One region of the Aliivibrio wodanis genome, then DNA from elsewhere that is predicted to be linked to it. Evidence: predicted binding sites of a transcription regulator. Region 1 holds the regulator's gene; each other region holds the start of a gene.
What was found. Region 1 encodes MetJ, which represses methionine synthesis genes. Its sites were predicted from a motif close to TTAGACNTNTANANGTCTAA; they were not measured.
Positions count from the first base shown of each region.

Region 2: a site for MetJ is predicted at 3,848-3,867, ahead of metH (methionine synthase). Genes of this name have one in related genera too.
Region 3: a site for MetJ is predicted at 2,617-2,636, ahead of metH (methionine synthase). Genes of this name have one in related genera too.

Region 1 covers NZ_JBREXA010000002.1:1,976,758-1,983,250, forward strand. The annotation lists gene ACU5DF_RS17000 (bifunctional aspartate kinase/homoserine dehydrogenase II) at 1-762, opposite strand, end outside; gene ACU5DF_RS17005 (O-succinylhomoserine (thiol)-lyase) at 762-1,928, opposite strand; gene metJ (met regulon transcriptional regulator MetJ) at 2,114-2,434, shown strand; partial or broken gene ACU5DF_RS17015 (alpha-amylase family glycosyl hydrolase) at 2,564-4,574, shown strand; gene ACU5DF_RS17020 (carbohydrate porin) at 5,009-6,352, shown strand; gene ACU5DF_RS17025 (MalM family protein) at 6,424-6,493, shown strand, end outside.
Region 2 covers NZ_JBREXA010000002.1:2,715,950-2,722,442, reverse strand. The annotation lists gene lysC (lysine-sensitive aspartokinase 3) at 1-30, shown strand, start outside; gene metH (methionine synthase) at 116-3,796, opposite strand; gene ACU5DF_RS20620 (cation:proton antiporter) at 3,977-5,254, shown strand; one part of gene ACU5DF_RS20615 (IS630 family transposase) at 5,334-5,904, opposite strand; one part of gene ACU5DF_RS20615 (IS630 family transposase) at 5,903-6,357, opposite strand; tRNA gene ACU5DF_RS20610 (tRNA-Asp) at 6,484-6,493, opposite strand, start outside.
Region 3 covers NZ_JBREXA010000011.1:4,912-11,404, reverse strand. The annotation lists gene ACU5DF_RS23605 (hypothetical protein) at 348-866, shown strand; gene ACU5DF_RS23600 (ParA family protein) at 1,014-2,264, shown strand; gene ACU5DF_RS23595 (hypothetical protein) at 2,266-2,547, shown strand; gene metH (methionine synthase) at 2,688-6,368, shown strand; gene lysC (lysine-sensitive aspartokinase 3) at 6,454-6,493, opposite strand, start outside.

The sequences.
Region 1 (6,493 bases):
TAATTCACTTGCTTCATCCAAACGAAGTAAAGGTAATAAACAAGCGTCTTCTACTTTACGAGGATCAGCACTGAATACCCCTGCGACATCACTCCAAATCGTAACTCGGGAAGCATCAGCTAACGCTCCAATCATTGTTGCTGAATAATCAGAACCATTACGACCAAGTAAAACTGTATTCCCTTTTTGATTACGCGCCATAAAGCCAGTAATCACAATACGACCATGAGGGTGTTGGGCAATTTGCTCTTTAAATAACGACCAAGATAATGAACGATCAACTTCAGGTTGAGCTGCACGCTCTGCACGTAAAAAAGTACGAGAGTCTAACGGAGCAGCTTGTAAATCAATTTGGTTTAGATAAGCAGACAATAATCGAGAAGACCATACTTCACCATGACCAAGAATATCTGCCTGTTGAATTTCAGTTAAAGGTGCGTGGCATTGACCAATTGCAACTAATTCAAGATGAAGTAGCTCAAGCAATGGTTCTGCATTTTCAGGAGTTAATAACTCAGAAATTAAGCCTTGTTGATATTGGCGTAATGACTCTAAAGTTTCATGAGCTAAGCGACCATCTTTAGATAATTCTTCAAACCATTCTAAAATTCGATTCGTAGTATTACCTGCAGCAGACACCACGACTAAGTCATTCTCGTTAGAATACTCTTTCAAAATAGTGGCTACACGGCGATAACACTCAGGATTTGCAAGACTGCTGCCACCAAATTTATGCAACTGGCGTTGTACTAAAACTGTCATTACTTCACCTCAGCAGCGATAAGAAAGGCTTGCTTAAGATCTGAAATCAAATCTCTGCTGTCTTCTAAACCTACAGAAATACGTAACAACGTTGGTACTAACCCTGCCTCTGCTTGAGCTTCATCCGACATAGCTCGGTGAGTCATCGTTCCTGGATGAGCTATAAGGCTTTCTACGCCACCTAAAGATTCAGCCAAAGAGAAATATTTAAGCTCTTTTACAAAAACTTTAAGTTGCTCTAATGACCCATTTAATTCAAAACTTAACATTGCCCCAAAACCTGCTTGTTGGCGCTTTGCTATCTCATGACCAGGATGTTCAGGTAAACTTGGGTGATAAATAGTTCCCACAAGCTCTTCCTCTTGAAGACATTTTAACACCTCCATCGCATTCTCTTCATGCACTCGCATACGGGCACCAAGAGTTCGAATACCACGCAATGTTAAATAACTATCAAACGCTGTCCCTGTTGCGCCAATACAATTACCCCACCAAGCAAAATCATCGGCATGCTCTTGTGTTTTTGCAATTAGCACACCGCCAACAACATCTGAATGACCATTAATGTATTTAGTCGTTGAATGCAGGACAAAATCAGCCCCAAGAGTTAGAGGTTGCTGTAAAACAGGCGAAAGGAAGGTGTTATCAACAGCGACTAAAGCACCAACTTTAGCCGCTTTTTTACAAATTTCAGCGATATCAACCACACGAACTAGCGGATTGGATGGTGTCTCTAATAAGATAAGCTTTGGTTTTTTTGCAAGAGCAGCATCTAGTGCTTCAGTGTTTGATTGGTCGACAAATAAGGTTTGGAAGTCACCTTTATTAGCGCGAGTATTAAACAGACGGTAAGTACCACCATAACAATCATGAGGCGCAACAATAAGATCATTAGGACCAAGTAAAGCAGAAACCATTAGGTTTAATGCAGAAGTTCCACAGTTAGTAACCACAGCACCAGAGCCACATTCTAAATCCGATAAGGTCTTTTCCAATTGAGTTCGAGTTGGGTTACCCGAACGAGCATAATCATATTTTGGTACATCACCAAATTCAGGGAAACTATAATTGGTAGATAAGTAGATAGGAGGTACAACAGCATTATGTTGTGAATCAGTCTCAATGCCGGTACGAACAGCAATAGTTGCAGGTTTTCTCTCGCTCATAATTTCCCTTCCAAACTGCTAGGCAGTGGTATAATCTAATCCATAAGTTATATTCTTCTACTTTACCATCACAAAATGAGACGTCAATACTTCTAGACGTCTATATATCTTTGCTTATAGCCGTAAATATCGCTAGAATTAGCCCATCATATTTAAACAACAATAATTCAGAACGAAGGTGAGCAATGGCTGATTGGAATGGTGACTATTTAAGTCCTTATGCCGAACATGGTAAAAAAAGTGAACAGGTAAAAAAAATTACCGTGTCAATTCCAACGAAGGTATTACAAATTCTTACCGATGAGCGAACTCGTCGACAAGTGAGTAACCTACGTCACGCAACAAACAGTGAATTATTGTGTGAAGCTTTTCTTCATGCTTATACAGGCCAACCTTTACCAACAGATGAAGATTTACGTAAAGATCGTCCTGATGATATTCCTGCGGAAGCAAAGGCATTAATGACCGCAATGGGTATTGAATTTGAAGCGTTTGACGACGAATAATTAATTCTTCATCTCCTCCTCCTGTCTCCTCCTTATTTTAAATAAATAAGGAGGATTACATTTCTATTTGCTTAATAAATAATCACAGTGCCCTACTATAAATATAAAGGACTAACTGTGAAAAATAACATGGCAAAAACAGCGATAGCCATCGCGATAACTTCTCTTTTGAGCGCATGTAGCTCAACCTCAGAAACAACATCAACAACTCCTGCTTATCAATGCGACCCTCAAATGATGGAAGAAAGTAACCATTTACGCATCTATCAAATCATGGTGGAAAGTTTTGTTGATGGTGATAACTCCATAGGCCACGGTACAGGTTATGGTACTAGTCACCATAATGGTGATCTACAAGGAATAATTGATTCATTAGATTATATTCAATCACTTGGAATGAATACTATTTGGATGACCCCTATCTTTGAATCGGCCCCAATTGATGGTCAAGATCACTGGGCAGATAAGCTCGATGCTACAGGCTATTTTGCTACTGATTTCTTCAAGATTGATCCTCGTTTTGGCACAATGGATAAAGCCAAAGAATTAGTTAAAGAAGCACATAGCCGCGGGATGTATGTATTATTTGATGGCGTTTTTGGTCATCATAAAAAAGGATTAATTAAACCATCACCGACAGGAAAACTTCCAAGCGGCGAGAATAACCCAGTTGATTATCCTGAAAGTGAAGAATTTTATTCAGAAGTAGCTGCATATTGGATCACTGAATTAAATATTGATGGTTGGCGATTAGACCAAGCGTATCAAGTACCTACAGAGTCTTGGAAAAATATTCGTAAAGCCGTTGATACCGCCTCTCAAAACACCACTTATACCAACAATAAAGGTGAAAAAGTACATCCACTTGGCTATATGGTGGCTGAAATTTGGAACAACGAAAACTACATAACACAAACTGGCTATGGTGCAGATAATAACCCTGCACTATGCTCTGCATTTGATTTCCCTGTTCGCTACAGAGTTGTTGAGACCTTTGCGGCCAATGAAAACAGTGTCAGTAATAAAGGGGGAGATTGGTTGAATGAAGGTATGAGTATGCATAGCCTCTACCCCAAACACGCTAAACCTAACCTCATGCTAGGCAATCATGATCTCGTTCGTTTTGGTGACCTATTACAACGTGGCAATATTGCCGAGCCTACTGACAATGAATATTGGTTAAGGCATAAAGCAGCGTTTTCTTTTCAAGCGGCCTATAGTGGGCCAATTACCCTATATTACGGTGATGAAATTGGTGATCAAGTCGATGGCTTCGCGAGTAAATCAGACAAAAATACATGTGCAGTCAAAGGCTTGTGTGACGATCACGTAGCTCGCTCTTCAGCTAAAATTGAAGGTATAACCACTAAATTAACATCGCAAGAAGCCGATCTAAAAAACTATGTATCTAGATTAATGGCAATGCGAGAGGCTCACCCTGCGCTATATGAGGGAAAACGATCTCACCTTATTTCCAATCAAAAAGTTTATGTTGACCATAAACAATCGAAAGACGATGCCATTATTTATATGGTAAGTACTCAAAAAACAGGACAAACCTTAGAGCTTCAAGCAAATAAAATAGGGTCTAAAGGTAAGCTTATTGACCTTATAACAGGCCAGTCATTCTCTCCAATGGGAGGAACTTATTATCTTCCTTTATCAGGTTTTGAAAGTCGCTTCCTTAAAATAGATGAACAAAATGATATTGGGCCTGTGGTACCAAAAACAGACATTGACCTTTATGGTGATGGCTTCATGGCGCAATGTGATAACCCAGATATTAAAGACGGAAGTGAACCACTTCAAGAGTACCTTATATGTCGTGGGTGACTTTGCCGACTCAGGCTGGGCTCATAAATCACAACGTGCATATCACTACAAAGGTAACAACGTTTATCAAGCTGTCATAAAAGAGAAACGTGGTGCCTATAAAATGCAATATGCCACCAAAGGATGGTCAGCACAGTACACAGCCAAAGGACTAGCGCTAAAAGTAGGTCAAGATGCGCCATTAATTAAAGGCGGATACGGAAAAGATACAGCAGTATCTATACCTGAAAATGGCGAATATGTCTGGAGTTTAGAATTCACTCCACAAGGTGAGCCAAAATCAATTATGGTTTCTAAATGCCAATAAATCTTATGGTTTATATTTTAGAACTACCTCGTAAAACTTAAACAAAATATGAACTATTTCTAGCCAGCAAAGTCTATTGTTGGCTAGATCACAATTTTGTATATTTCATCTTTTTTACCCACCTTATTATTTTCACCTTATTTCACCTTTTAAAAAATGATCTTACGTGATTATTATCTCATTAAATAAATCAAAACTACCTACTAAATGTGATGACTGTCAACAGAAGACCTATCCCTAACTTTTCTCCTCCTCCCATCTAAGCCCTGTACTCCCCAAAAGAAGGAGGAGTTACAAAAACTGATTTATTTTTAATCTATATCCCGTCAATTACTTTTACTGAATTTAATGTTTGCTTGACCTACCTACACTGCCTTGGTCAAGCAAACATTTTTCAAATCAAAATATCCTCTAAAAGGGAAATAGGATTTAAGATGAAAATGAATAAGTACACATTGCTTGCTGCAGCTGTTTCTACAGCCTTATTTTCTGGTGCATCTTTTGCTGAAACAGATGTTGCTTTAGACGCGGTTTCTGGAAGTGAATCGACGCCAAAAGTAGAAAAGGTTAACGGTACAGATGTTATTACTGACGGCTGGGAAATTCACGGCTACGCATCTATGAACTATCGTATGGTTGATGGTGAAACAGTTGATACTGAATTTGGTAAACCAGATTACAAAACAGCAGGTACTCACGGTAAGAGCACAAACCAAGTTGAATTTGTATTGAAAAAACACACAGAGCACGCTAACGGTGTTTGGTCTAACTTCAATGTTCGTTCTGAATACGGTAATGGTAACTCTTACGCTTATTCTTCTCCTGGTAGTCAAAAAGCAAATACAACAGCTCAATTTGAAATCAAAGAAACTTTTGTAGAAATCGGTGGTTTATCTTACCTAGGTGAAGATACTTCGATCTGGGGTGGCCAACGTTATCTAAACCGAGCTGCAGGTTTACTATCGGGAGAGTTCTGGAAGCAATCATCAGGTGTTGGTGCTGGTATCCAATCTAAACTTGCAGGTCACACTGCTGGTTTTGCTATCGTAACAGCAGATACTGACGGTGACATTAATAATGGTCCAGGTGCTGATGGTCGACAAACACTAACTTCATATGATTTATATTACTACGGTGTTGACGCCGGTATTGGTAGTTTAGATTTTGACTTCAAATACATGCAACAAGCAAATGTTGAAGAAGACAATGGTTTTGGTGCAGCTGTAACACTAAACTCTAGCTACTATGGCTTAGATGGTTGGACTCAAACTGCCATCTCTTATGGTAAAGGTACTGCTCAAAACCGCGGTGTTAACTTTGGTAGCTGGGCTGGCGGCGATGATAAAGCAGAATCATTATTCCTAACATCTTACGGTGTACTTAACATATCTGAAAACTGGCAAATGGGTTCTGAAGTCACTTACTTCATGGCATTAGATGAACTATTTACAGCAAAAGATCTTAAGCGTTATATTGTTGCAGCTCGTCCATCATATAAAGTAAATGATAATCTACGCCTTGAAGCAACTGGATCTTATGCTCATGAAGAGGGAGCTGAAGGTTACTGGGGACGTACAGGTGATGATCTAACAAGTGATATTATCAACGTTGAGCTAGCAGCAGCATTTACTGTGAACGCTGACTACTTTGGCCGTCCACAAATCAAACCATACGTAAGCTACATCTCTGCTGATGATGAAGCAAGTGCTAAACAACTTGGCATTAAAGATGGTAAATCAGAAACAGTTATCGGTATTCACACTGAAATCTGGTTCTAATTGCGATAAAATTAAAAGGCAGCCAAATCGGCTGCCTTTTTACGTCTGTTTATTAAAAATGGAGAATGACGGTGAATACTAAAAAATTATTAATCAGCCTATTCATAGGCCTTTCTTTAACCGCCTGCTCTTCAACAGAGA
Region 2 (6,493 bases), 740 kb from region 1:
GTTCTACATAAAGAACTATTTGAAAAGTAGAAAATCATGTTCTAAACCTATTAAACTAAAAAATCCCATTAATTGATTATTAATGGGATTTTTAATGTTTATTATGAAAAAGATCTTAGTTTAGATTTGGCCCTAGCCACTTTTCAGTTTCTAACATATCCCAACCTTTTCTCTCTGCATAACTTTCAGCTTGATCTTGCTGTATTTGAGCAATAGCAAAATAACGAGAGTCTGGGTGTGAGAAATACATACCCGACACTGATGCGCCTGGCCACATCGCATAACTTGAGGTTAATGACATACCAATCGATTCTTCAACATTCATCAACTCCCATAAGCTTCCTTTTTCCGTATGCTCAGGGCAGGCAGGATAACCAGGAGCAGGGCGAATACCTTGGTATTTTTCACGGATAAGATCATCATTAGAAAGATCTTCATCTGGTGAATATCCCCAGATATCTTTACGAACTTCTTTGTGTAAATACTCAGCAAATGCTTCGGCTAAGCGATCTGCTACGGCTTGGATCATAATGGCGTTATAGTCATCACCTTTGGCTTTATACTCATCCGCTAGATCTCGCTCACCAATACCTCCAGTCACAGCAAAGCCACCTATCCAATCGGCTTTTCCGCTCTTTTTCGGCGCGATATAATCAGATAGACAATAGTTAAACCCTTTTGGCTTTTCTGTTTGTTGGCGTAAATTATGTAGAACTTTCAATACCACAGTACGTGATTCATCGGTATACACTTCAATATCATCATCAACACTGTTAGCAGGAAAAATAGCACACATTCCTCGCGCTTTTAGTAAGCCTTCTTTTTCTACACGATCCAACAGATCGTTCGCATCTTTATATAAACGCTTCGCCTCTTCACCCACTTCTTCATGATCTAAAATTGCAGGATATTTTCCCATTAAAGACCATGTCATAAAGAAAGGGGTCCAATCAATATATTGGCGTAACGTAGCAACATCCATATCATCAATAATATGCACACCCGGCTTTACAGGTACAGGAGGCGTGTAGTTTACCCAATCAATATCGACTTGGTTTTCTCGTGCTCTTGCTAGTGAAACGGGTTTTGTTCGTGGTGTTTTACGGCTATGTTGATCACGCACACGCTCGTAATCTAAATCCAACTTCTCAATAAATGCTGGTTTCAATTCATTAGAAAGCAATGACGTACAAACACCAACAGCACGAGAAGCATTATTAACATAAACCACAGGTTGGGAGTAGTTTTGTTCTATCTTAACAGCAGTATGTGCTTTAGAGGTTGTTGCTCCACCAATTAAAAGTGGCAAATCAAACCCTTGACGCTCCATCTCTTTAGCGACATGAACCATCTCATCAAGTGATGGAGTAATAAGACCTGAAAGTCCGATAATATCGACATTCTCTTCTTTTGCTACTTTTAGTATTTTCTCACAAGAAACCATTACACCTAGATCAATAATCTCGTAGTTATTACATTGTAGTACTACGCCTACGATGTTCTTTCCGATATCATGAACATCACCTTTTACTGTAGCTAAAAGAATTTTTCCGTTAGTAGATCCCACATCTTTAGTTGCATTAATGAATGGCTCTAAATGCGCTACCGCTTGCTTCATTACACGAGCAGATTTAACTACTTGAGGAAGAAACATCTTACCTTCACCAAATAAGTCACCAACCACATTCATACCATCCATTAATGGACCTTCTATAACATGAATTGGACGTTCAGAATTTACACGAGCTTCTTCGGTATCTTCAACAATGAAATCAGTAATCCCTTTTACTAATGAATGCTCAAGACGTTTTTCAACCGACCATGAGCGCCACTCAAGTGCTGATTTATCTTCGACTTTTCCGACAGCACGCTCTAGATACTCTGTCGCGATATCTAGTAGTCGTTCTGTTGAATCATTGCGACGGTTAAGAACGACATCTTCTACCGCTTCGCGTAAATCTTCTGGTAAGTTATCGTAAATCTCTAATTGACCAGCGTTCACTATCCCCATATCCATACCATTCTTAAAGCAGTGATATAAGAACACAGCATGAATCGCTTCACGTACGTAATTATTACCTCGGAATGAGAATGATACGTTAGATACGCCACCTGAAATCATGGCATGAGGAAGCGTTCTTTTTATATCGGCAACTGCTTCAATAAAATCAACAGCGTAGTTGTTATGTTCATCGATTCCCGTAGCAACAGCAAAGATATTTGGGTCAAAAATAATGTCTTCTGGCGGGAAACCAATTTCATCTACTAAGATATTATAAGCGTTAGTACATATTTCAATTTTTCGCTCACGAGTATCGGCCTGACCCACTTCATCAAAAGCCATCACAATCACAGCTGCACCATAACGACGGATCAACTTAGCTTGCTGTAAGAATTTTTCTTTACCTTCTTTAAGCGATATCGAGTTAACAATACCCTTACCTTGGATACATTTAAGGCCAGCTTCGATAACTTCCCACTTAGAAGAATCGACCATCACAGGAACTTTAGATATCTCTGGTTCTGAAGCACATAGATTTAAGAATTTAACCATACACGCTTCAGCATCAAGCATGCCTTCATCCATGTTGATATCAATAATTTGAGCGCCATTTTCTACTTGCTCACGAGCGACACTCAAGGCTTCATCGTATAACTCTTCTTTGATTAAACGCTTAAAACGAGCAGAACCGGTAACATTGGTTCTTTCACCTACGTTCACAAAAAGAGAGTCTTTCTCAATAGTTAATGGTTCTAAACCAGATAAACGACAAGCAACAGGAAGTCTCGGTAATTGACGTGGCTTAACCCCTTCTACCACTTGTGCCATTTGACGAATATGCTCTGGAGTCGTACCACAACAACCTCCAATCAAGTTTAGAAAACCACTCTCGGCCCACTCTTTTACGTGTTCTGCCATTTCTTCTGGAGAGAGATCATATTCACCAAAGGCATTAGGCAAGCCTGCATTCGGGTGTGCTGAAACACTGCACTCAGAAATACGAGACAGCTCACTTACATATTCACGTAATTCATCAGGTCCTAATGCACAATTCAAACCAAATGAGATTGGTTTAACATGACGCAAAGCATTGTAGAACGCTTCTGTAGTTTGTCCTGAAAGCGTACGACCTGAAGCATCTGTAATCGTACCTGAAATCATCACCGGTAATGTAATACCCATTTCTTCAAAAACAGATTCAACGGCAAAAGAACACGCTTTTGCATTTAAAGTATCAAAGATGGTTTCAATAAGAATTAAATCAGAACCACCATTGATTAATGCACGAGTTGATTCAGAGTAAGCTTCGACTAATTCATCGAAAGAGACATTTCGGTAACCAGGGTCATTTACGTCAGGAGAAATAGAACACGTTCGATTCGTTGGGCCTAAAACACCTGCAACATAACGCGGTTTATGAGGCGTTTTTAATGTCCATTCATCTGCGACTTCTCTTGCTAATTTTGCAGCTTCGAAGTTCATTTCTTCGCTCAGACTTTCCATATCATAGTCAGCCATTGCGATCGTTGTTGAGTTAAAGGTGTTAGTCTCTAAGATATCTGCACCCGCTTCTAAATAAGCAGAATGAATATCTCTAATAATTTGAGGACGAGAAAGCACTAGAAGATCATTGTTACCTTTTAAGTCACAATGCCAATCACTAAAGCGCTCTCCACGATAATCTTGTTCTTCAAACTTATACTCTTGGATCATGGTTCCCATGCCACCATCGATCAAAAGTATACGTTCCAGAAGGTGCTTTTCTATTTCAGTTTTCTTATTGCTTCCTGCCACGGTACTGCCTCATCCATAATACGTTTCTGTTACAATCCTATCACACATCGAATAGGAATCTAGACGTCCAAAATAGATTTATTTATCCAAATTAGAAATAAAGTTTGATATTTATCAATTTGAGTGGAAAATGACCTGAATCACATTTTGTTACATAAATAAGATATATAGAGGTTAACAATGTCCGTATATAACACACTCTGCTTTCTTGCAGCTGCTGCTATGTTAATCGCATTTTTTAATAGCAAAATAGGAAAAATGCAGACAACGATAGCAATCACTGCAGGCTCAATGATGCTATCACTAGGGATAATTTTTGCTGGTCACAATGATTGGTTTCATCTTAGAGAAGTTGCGACTGAAACTCTGACAGATATAAATTTCGAAGATTTTTTATTAAAAGGAATATTAGGTTTCTTATTATTTGCTGGCGGGCTAGGGATAAAACTTCAAAACCTTAAAGATCAAAAGTGGGAAATAACCGTACTTGCTTTAGGAGCTACCTTATTCTCAACTTTCTTTATTGGTTTTACTCTATGGGGAATATGTAATCTAATAGGTATTAATCTTGATTTAATCTACTGCTTATTATTTGGCTCATTGATCTCACCAACCGATCCTATTGCCGTACTTGCGATAGTAAAAAAGCTGAATGCTCCACAACGTATTTCGACTCAAATCGAAGGTGAATCATTATTCAATGATGGTTTTGGTTTAGTAATTTTCGTTACGCTATTTACCATTGCTTTTGGTTCAGAAACACCAACAATTGGTAGTGTAACAGCACTATTTTTACAGGAAGCTATTGGCGGTATTATTTACGGTTTCCTTTTAGGTTTAATTTTCCATTATCTAATAAGTTCAACTAATGACCATTCAATGGAATTATTATTAACCATAGGTATCCCAACATCAGGTTATGCATTTGCTGAAGTCATTCATGTTTCAGGTCCTTTAGCTATGGTCGTATCTGGTATAATGATCGGCAACTGGACCCGTTATATTGGTTTTTCAAAAGAAAGTGAAGAGCATTTAGACCATTTCTGGGAGCTTGTTGATGAATTCTTAAATGGCGTGTTATTTCTTCTTATTGGTATGTCTATGTTGTTATTCCAATTCCATCAAGAAGACTGGATCTTAATGGCAATATCTATCCCACTGGTGCTAGCAAGTCGCTATTTAAGCGTTTACTTACCATATATTGGCTTTAAACGATTCAGAACTTATAACCCATTATCCGTAAATATCTTAACTTGGGGCGGCCTTCGAGGCGGACTGGCTTTAGCGATGGCTTTGGCTATCCCATCAGGCATTATCATCATCCCAGATAAGAATATAGATGTCAGAGAAATTATTCTTGTTATGACTTATTCTGTTGTTGTTTTCTCTATTTTGGTTCAAGGCTCAACCATTACAACCATGATTGAAAAAGCAAAGAAATTAGAAAAAGATTCTTAATCCATAGCACTATCAATTATTAATGGAGATGCATATTGTGTATCTCCATTTTTTATATCTATAATACCAATTCCGTTAATTAACTTATCAATTTTAACCAATATCTAAAGCAGAGTAAGATGACTCTGTCTTTATCTTCACAAAACCGATTCCACGCTCTACATAATGTCTCTACGATATCGTCATAGTTTTCGAAGCACCTGTTTGCTACTTCATTTTGGCGGAGCCAACTCCATACCTGTTCTATAGGGTTAAGTTCGGGCGAATAAGGTGGGATATGAATTATGGTGAGGTTCTCAAATTCATCGGCAAGATAGCTCTGGTGCCAACTCGCTTGATCCATGATAACAACAGCATGCTTGCCAGCTAGTGTGGCTTGAGAAATTAATCTGAGTTGCTCTTTCATTGCTTCCATATTGCTCAGGGGAACCACTATCGCTTCAGTTTCTCCTGTCGTGACACATACAGCTCCGAAAAGGTATGCATACTCAAATTGCTGTTGTTGTACTACTCTAGGGCGGGTCCCTTTCTCTGCCAATATGCGCGTTGTTGTATTGCGTTGACCAAATCTAGCCTCGTCTTGAAACCATATTTGAACATCTTTTAAGGGGACATGACCAGGGATCTTAAGGAGCGTTTCGATTGGGAATTTTTTTAAAAGCTTCTTGAGCTTCAACTGACTGCTTAGGATGTTTGGAACGAGTTGTAATCCAACTCAAACCTATGTCATGTAATAACTGATAGAGCGCCGACTTTTTATATGATGTATTGAAGTTGCTTTCTATATAGAGCCCAATGTCTCTTGCTTGAAGACGACCGCCACTCTCATTTACGGCATGTTCGATAACACATTCTTTGAGTTGTGATTTTTGCTCGTCTGTTAGGCGATAAGGCCTACCAGAATGTGGTTTCTCTTGAAGTCCTTGAAGACCATTGTTGAGATATGCTTTGACCCATTTATTGACGCTTACTCTGCTAACTTTAAGATACTTAGCTATTTGAGTGCGACTTTTACCGTCAACAAAATGAGAAACGGATAAATAACGCACTCTAAGTCGAGCATTGGATGTGGAATTAATCAAACTCGGGAAATCATGCTTCATAAGGACTCCTTTTAAGAGTCCATATTAGATCATAAAATTAACGAAATTGGTATTATAACCTGAACGATTCGTTTTATTCAGATGTAAAAAAGCCCTAATCTTTCGATTAGGGCTTTCTTGGTGTAGTGGCGGAGTG
Region 3 (6,493 bases), on a different contig from region 1:
AAAAACAACCCTTATTGTCCCCGAAGTTAAGTGTAGGTTTACGCTTTTGGAGTTGTAAAACGTAAACTAAGATTTAAGAATGGTGAAAAGTTTGTGGATGTGCTGTAAGGGTAAAAATAAAGTGACTTCGTAACGAGGTCACTTTATGGGAAAGGTTGAGGCTCTATAATTACTTGTTTTTTTATAACTTGGCCTATAGATGTTTCATTTATATTGATTAGAACACGTTCTATTAGATTATTATTTTCTAGTCGTTACTTCCAGAATACTGGTCTACGCACTCACTACACAGTTGGATTTCGTCCGATATTAAACCTTCGTTATCAATTTCTTCTATGATGAGAGGTTTGAAATTTTCCTATTGGTTTCATGCTGAAAGAGTAAAAGCAAAACAAAGGATAAATATAGGTGATGCGGTTAAATTGTACGCAAAGCAAGATGATATTAAAGATAGTGCTACAACGGTTAAATTGTCTTTTGAAGCAATTAAACGAGCAGGGAAGCTAGAGCTAGCCACATTAATATCTAAGCAGATGATATGGCGTTTTAATAATGATATAGCGAGCATTAGCTATGTTTTTGAGCCATTGAATACCGATTTCTACCAAAAGGTGAGAGAATCACTCGATGGATTGATTGGAATAGTTGGTTCAAAAGGTAGTCCAGAAACCTATGGGCAATTTATTGAGTGGTTAGACGGTATTGACCAATCTCTGGAAAATAAAAATATGCCTGAGTATTTAGAGGCTGAGTTTGGTTTTAAACTCTCACGCTTTAACTCTAGAGATTCAGAAATTCTTGAAGATGATTTACGTAAAGTGATAATGCACAGAAAAGCCTTGTCTGTACTGATTTTAGGAGAATAAAAACAACCCCCATTGTCCCCAGATAAACAGACTAAAATCTCACAAATTAAACCATTTGAGATAAAAAACACACTCTAATGGTTTAATTTCTCGCTCTAGTGCTTTATCATGTATACATAGTTTTTTATGAATACCGAGGCAAATGGAATGGGCACAATTCTTGATTCTTTAGATCTTGTTTCAGAGCGAATGCAACAAGAGCAATCTGATTTAAAAGCAGTAATAAAAGAGCGAATGCAAATCAACGTGACTGACACTGAAATTAAAGACAGTGTTGATCGCCTTATTTACAACCACTGTTTAAAAAAGAAAGAGCTTCAAGAACTGTTTGGTTTATCTCGTGTGACATTTAATACTCGTATAGATGAAGCAATGGAAAAGGGCGTTATTGGCCAACCCATTATTCAAGGCCGAACCCATTTATACAACCGTTTTGATGTTGCCAATTTTATGGATTACATGGCATATCCAAAATATTCACAACGCTTTGAACCAACAACCATTGTTGTCGAAAATCACAAAGGCGGAACGGGTAAATCAACAACAACTGTTACGCTTGCGACTGCTGCCGCGTTAGACTTAAACCTAAATGCACGTTGCTTGATTATTGATTTAGATCCACAAGGTTCAACAGGACAAAATCTTATCCATCAAGCAGACGATGAATCGGTATACATGACAGCCGTTGATGTAGCCTTATCAGAATTAGAGCCTGAAGGTGATTTCGCGCAGTACTTAGCTTCTGGTTATGATTATGCTGAATTGGTAAAAGCAATTCCTTTCAAAACCCATTTACCGAATCTTGATGTAATTCCTGCTTTCCCATCAGACGAGCGTTTTGTTGATGCCTACTGGGGACAAGATGCAGAAGGGCAACAACAACTATTAACCTTGCTTCGTGAAAAAATCTTATCTGTACTAAAAGACGAATACGATCTTATCTTCATCGATACACCGCCGCAGAACTCGCCAATTTTGTGGGCCGTAAACGAAACTGCGGATGCGGTTCTTATTCCTGTCACACCACGTGAATTTGATTTTGCATCTACCAGTAATTACATGGCAACAATGCCAAGTACCTTTAGAGAGCTTCCATCAAAAGGTGAAAACCTTAAATGGGCAAAATTATTGCCAGTGAATTTTGATGAAAAGAGCGCTCATGAAGTGAAGGTATTCGATAAATTATTACGTGCCGCGCAAGGGCATTTATTATCAACCTCTATTCGACATTCAGAAGCTTTTGTTGCTGCTGCAGAAAGTAATAGAACCGTTTTAGATATTAGAAAATCAGAGCAGATATGCAGTGGAAAGCAATTCGATTTAGCAATGACTTCAGTGAACGCGGTTTACCACCAATTCATTACTGAGATTAAACAACTAGCAACCAAAGGACGATAAGATGTTAAGACCTCAAGATAAACGCACCGGTTTCAATCAAGGGAACAATCTTAGCAAATTACAAAAAAATGAAGGCGTAAAAAAAACCTTCACCTTTGCTAGTGGCAAGAAAGTAAGTGCAACACGCATTGTTGTGCCTGCAGTGATTGCTATCGTTGTCTGCATTTTTCCTATTTTGCTATTAAAAAATGCGATTAACATAGCAGCAGCTGCAAGAAAGCAGAGTGTGTTATATACGGACATTGTTAACCTCTATATATCTTATTTATGTAACAAAATGTGATTCAGGTCATTTTCCACTCAAATTGATAAATATCAAACTTTATTTCTAATTTGGATAAATAAATCTATTTTGGACGTCTAGATTCCTATTCGATGTGTGATAGGATTGTAACAGAAACGTATTATGGATGAGGCAGTACCGTGGCAGGAAGCAATAAGAAAACTGAAATAGAAAAGCACCTTCTGGAACGTATACTTTTGATCGATGGTGGCATGGGAACCATGATCCAAGAGTATAAGTTTGAAGAACAAGATTATCGTGGAGAGCGCTTTAGTGATTGGCATTGTGACTTAAAAGGTAACAATGATCTTCTAGTGCTTTCTCGTCCTCAAATTATTAGAGATATTCATTCTGCTTATTTAGAAGCGGGTGCAGATATCTTAGAGACTAACACCTTTAACTCAACAACGATCGCAATGGCTGACTATGATATGGAAAGTCTGAGCGAAGAAATGAACTTCGAAGCTGCAAAATTAGCAAGAGAAGTCGCAGATGAATGGACATTAAAAACGCCTCATAAACCGCGTTATGTTGCAGGTGTTTTAGGCCCAACGAATCGAACGTGTTCTATTTCTCCTGACGTAAATGACCCTGGTTACCGAAATGTCTCTTTCGATGAATTAGTCGAAGCTTACTCTGAATCAACTCGTGCATTAATCAATGGTGGTTCTGATTTAATTCTTATTGAAACCATCTTTGATACTTTAAATGCAAAAGCGTGTTCTTTTGCCGTTGAATCTGTTTTTGAAGAAATGGGTATTACATTACCGGTGATGATTTCAGGTACGATTACAGATGCTTCAGGTCGTACGCTTTCAGGACAAACTACAGAAGCGTTCTACAATGCTTTGCGTCATGTTAAACCAATCTCATTTGGTTTGAATTGTGCATTAGGACCTGATGAATTACGTGAATATGTAAGTGAGCTGTCTCGTATTTCTGAGTGCAGTGTTTCAGCACACCCGAATGCAGGCTTGCCTAATGCCTTTGGTGAATATGATCTCTCTCCAGAAGAAATGGCAGAACACGTAAAAGAGTGGGCCGAGAGTGGTTTTCTAAACTTGATTGGAGGTTGTTGTGGTACGACTCCAGAGCATATTCGTCAAATGGCACAAGTGGTAGAAGGGGTTAAGCCACGTCAATTACCGAGACTTCCTGTTGCTTGTCGTTTATCTGGTTTAGAACCATTAACTATTGAGAAAGACTCTCTTTTTGTGAACGTAGGTGAAAGAACCAATGTTACCGGTTCTGCTCGTTTTAAGCGTTTAATCAAAGAAGAGTTATACGATGAAGCCTTGAGTGTCGCTCGTGAGCAAGTAGAAAATGGCGCTCAAATTATTGATATCAACATGGATGAAGGCATGCTTGATGCTGAAGCGTGTATGGTTAAATTCTTAAATCTATGTGCTTCAGAACCAGAGATATCTAAAGTTCCTGTGATGGTCGATTCTTCTAAGTGGGAAGTTATCGAAGCTGGCCTTAAATGTATCCAAGGTAAGGGTATTGTTAACTCGATATCGCTTAAAGAAGGTAAAGAAAAATTCTTACAGCAAGCTAAGTTGATCCGTCGTTATGGTGCAGCTGTGATTGTGATGGCTTTTGATGAAGTGGGTCAGGCCGATACTCGTGAGCGAAAAATTGAAATATGTACTAACGCTTATAATATCTTAGTAGATGAAATTGGTTTCCCGCCAGAAGACATTATTTTTGACCCAAATATCTTTGCTGTTGCTACGGGAATCGATGAACATAACAACTACGCTGTTGATTTTATTGAAGCAGTTGCCGATATAAAAAGAACGCTTCCTCATGCCATGATTTCAGGTGGCGTATCTAACGTATCATTCTCATTCCGAGGTAATAATTACGTACGTGAAGCGATTCATGCTGTGTTCTTATATCACTGCTTTAAGAATGGTATGGATATGGGGATAGTGAACGCTGGTCAATTAGAGATTTACGATAACTTACCAGAAGATTTACGCGAAGCGGTAGAAGATGTCGTTCTTAACCGTCGCAATGATTCAACAGAACGACTACTAGATATCGCGACAGAGTATCTAGAGCGTGCTGTCGGAAAAGTCGAAGATAAATCAGCACTTGAGTGGCGCTCATGGTCGGTTGAAAAACGTCTTGAGCATTCATTAGTAAAAGGGATTACTGATTTCATTGTTGAAGATACCGAAGAAGCTCGTGTAAATTCTGAACGTCCAATTCATGTTATAGAAGGTCCATTAATGGATGGTATGAATGTGGTTGGTGACTTATTTGGTGAAGGTAAGATGTTTCTTCCTCAAGTAGTTAAATCTGCTCGTGTAATGAAGCAAGCGGTAGCGCATTTAGAGCCATTCATTAATGCAACTAAAGATGTGGGATCTACTAACGGAAAAATTCTTTTAGCTACAGTAAAAGGTGATGTTCATGATATCGGAAAGAACATCGTAGGCGTAGTACTACAATGTAATAACTACGAGATTATTGATCTAGGTGTAATGGTTTCTTGTGAGAAAATACTAAAAGTAGCAAAAGAAGAGAATGTCGATATTATCGGACTTTCAGGTCTTATTACTCCATCACTTGATGAGATGGTTCATGTCGCTAAAGAGATGGAGCGTCAAGGGTTTGATTTGCCACTTTTAATTGGTGGAGCAACAACCTCTAAAGCACATACTGCTGTTAAGATAGAACAAAACTACTCCCAACCTGTGGTTTATGTTAATAATGCTTCTCGTGCTGTTGGTGTTTGTACGTCATTGCTTTCTAATGAATTGAAACCAGCATTTATTGAGAAGTTGGATTTAGATTACGAGCGTGTGCGTGATCAACATAGCCGTAAAACACCACGAACAAAACCCGTTTCACTAGCAAGAGCACGAGAAAACCAAGTCGATATTGATTGGGTAAACTACACGCCTCCTGTACCTGTAAAGCCGGGTGTGCATATTATTGATGATATGGATGTTGCTACGTTACGCCAATATATTGATTGGACCCCTTTCTTTATGACATGGTCTTTAATGGGAAAATATCCTGCAATTTTAGATCATGAAGAAGTGGGTGAAGAGGCGAAGCGTTTATATAAAGATGCGAACGATCTGTTGGATCGTGTAGAAAAAGAAGGCTTACTAAAAGCGCGAGGAATGTGTGCTATTTTTCCTGCTAACAGTGTTGATGATGATATTGAAGTGTATACCGATGAATCACGTACTGTGGTATTGAAAGTTCTACATAATTTACGCCAACAAACAGAAAAGCCAAAAGGGTTTAACTATTGTCTATCTGATTATATCGCGCCGAAAAAGAGCGGAAAAGCCGATTGGATAGGTGGCTTTGCTGTGACTGGAGGTATTGGTGAGCGAGATCTAGCGGATGAGTATAAAGCCAAAGGTGATGACTATAACGCCATTATGATCCAAGCCGTAGCAGATCGCTTAGCCGAAGCATTTGCTGAGTATTTACACAAAGAAGTTCGTAAAGATATCTGGGGATATTCACCAGATGAAGATCTTTCTAATGATGATCTTATCCGTGAAAAATACCAAGGTATTCGCCCTGCTCCTGGTTATCCTGCCTGCCCTGAGCATACGGAAAAAGGAAGCTTATGGGAGTTGATGAATGTTGAAGAATCGATTGGTATGTCATTAACCTCAAGTTATGCGATGTGGCCAGGCGCATCAGTGTCGGGTATGTATTTCTCACACCCAGACTCTCGTTATTTTGCTATTGCTCAAATACAGCAAGATCAAGCTGAAAGTTATGCAGAGAGAAAAGGTTGGGATATGTTAGAAACTGAAAAGTGGCTAGGGCCAAATCTAAACTAAGATCTTTTTCATAATAAACATTAAAAATCCCATTAATAATCAATTAATGGGATTTTTTAGTTTAATAGGTTTAGAACATGATTTTCTACTTTTCAAATAGTTCTTTATGTAGAACTTGAACCGCA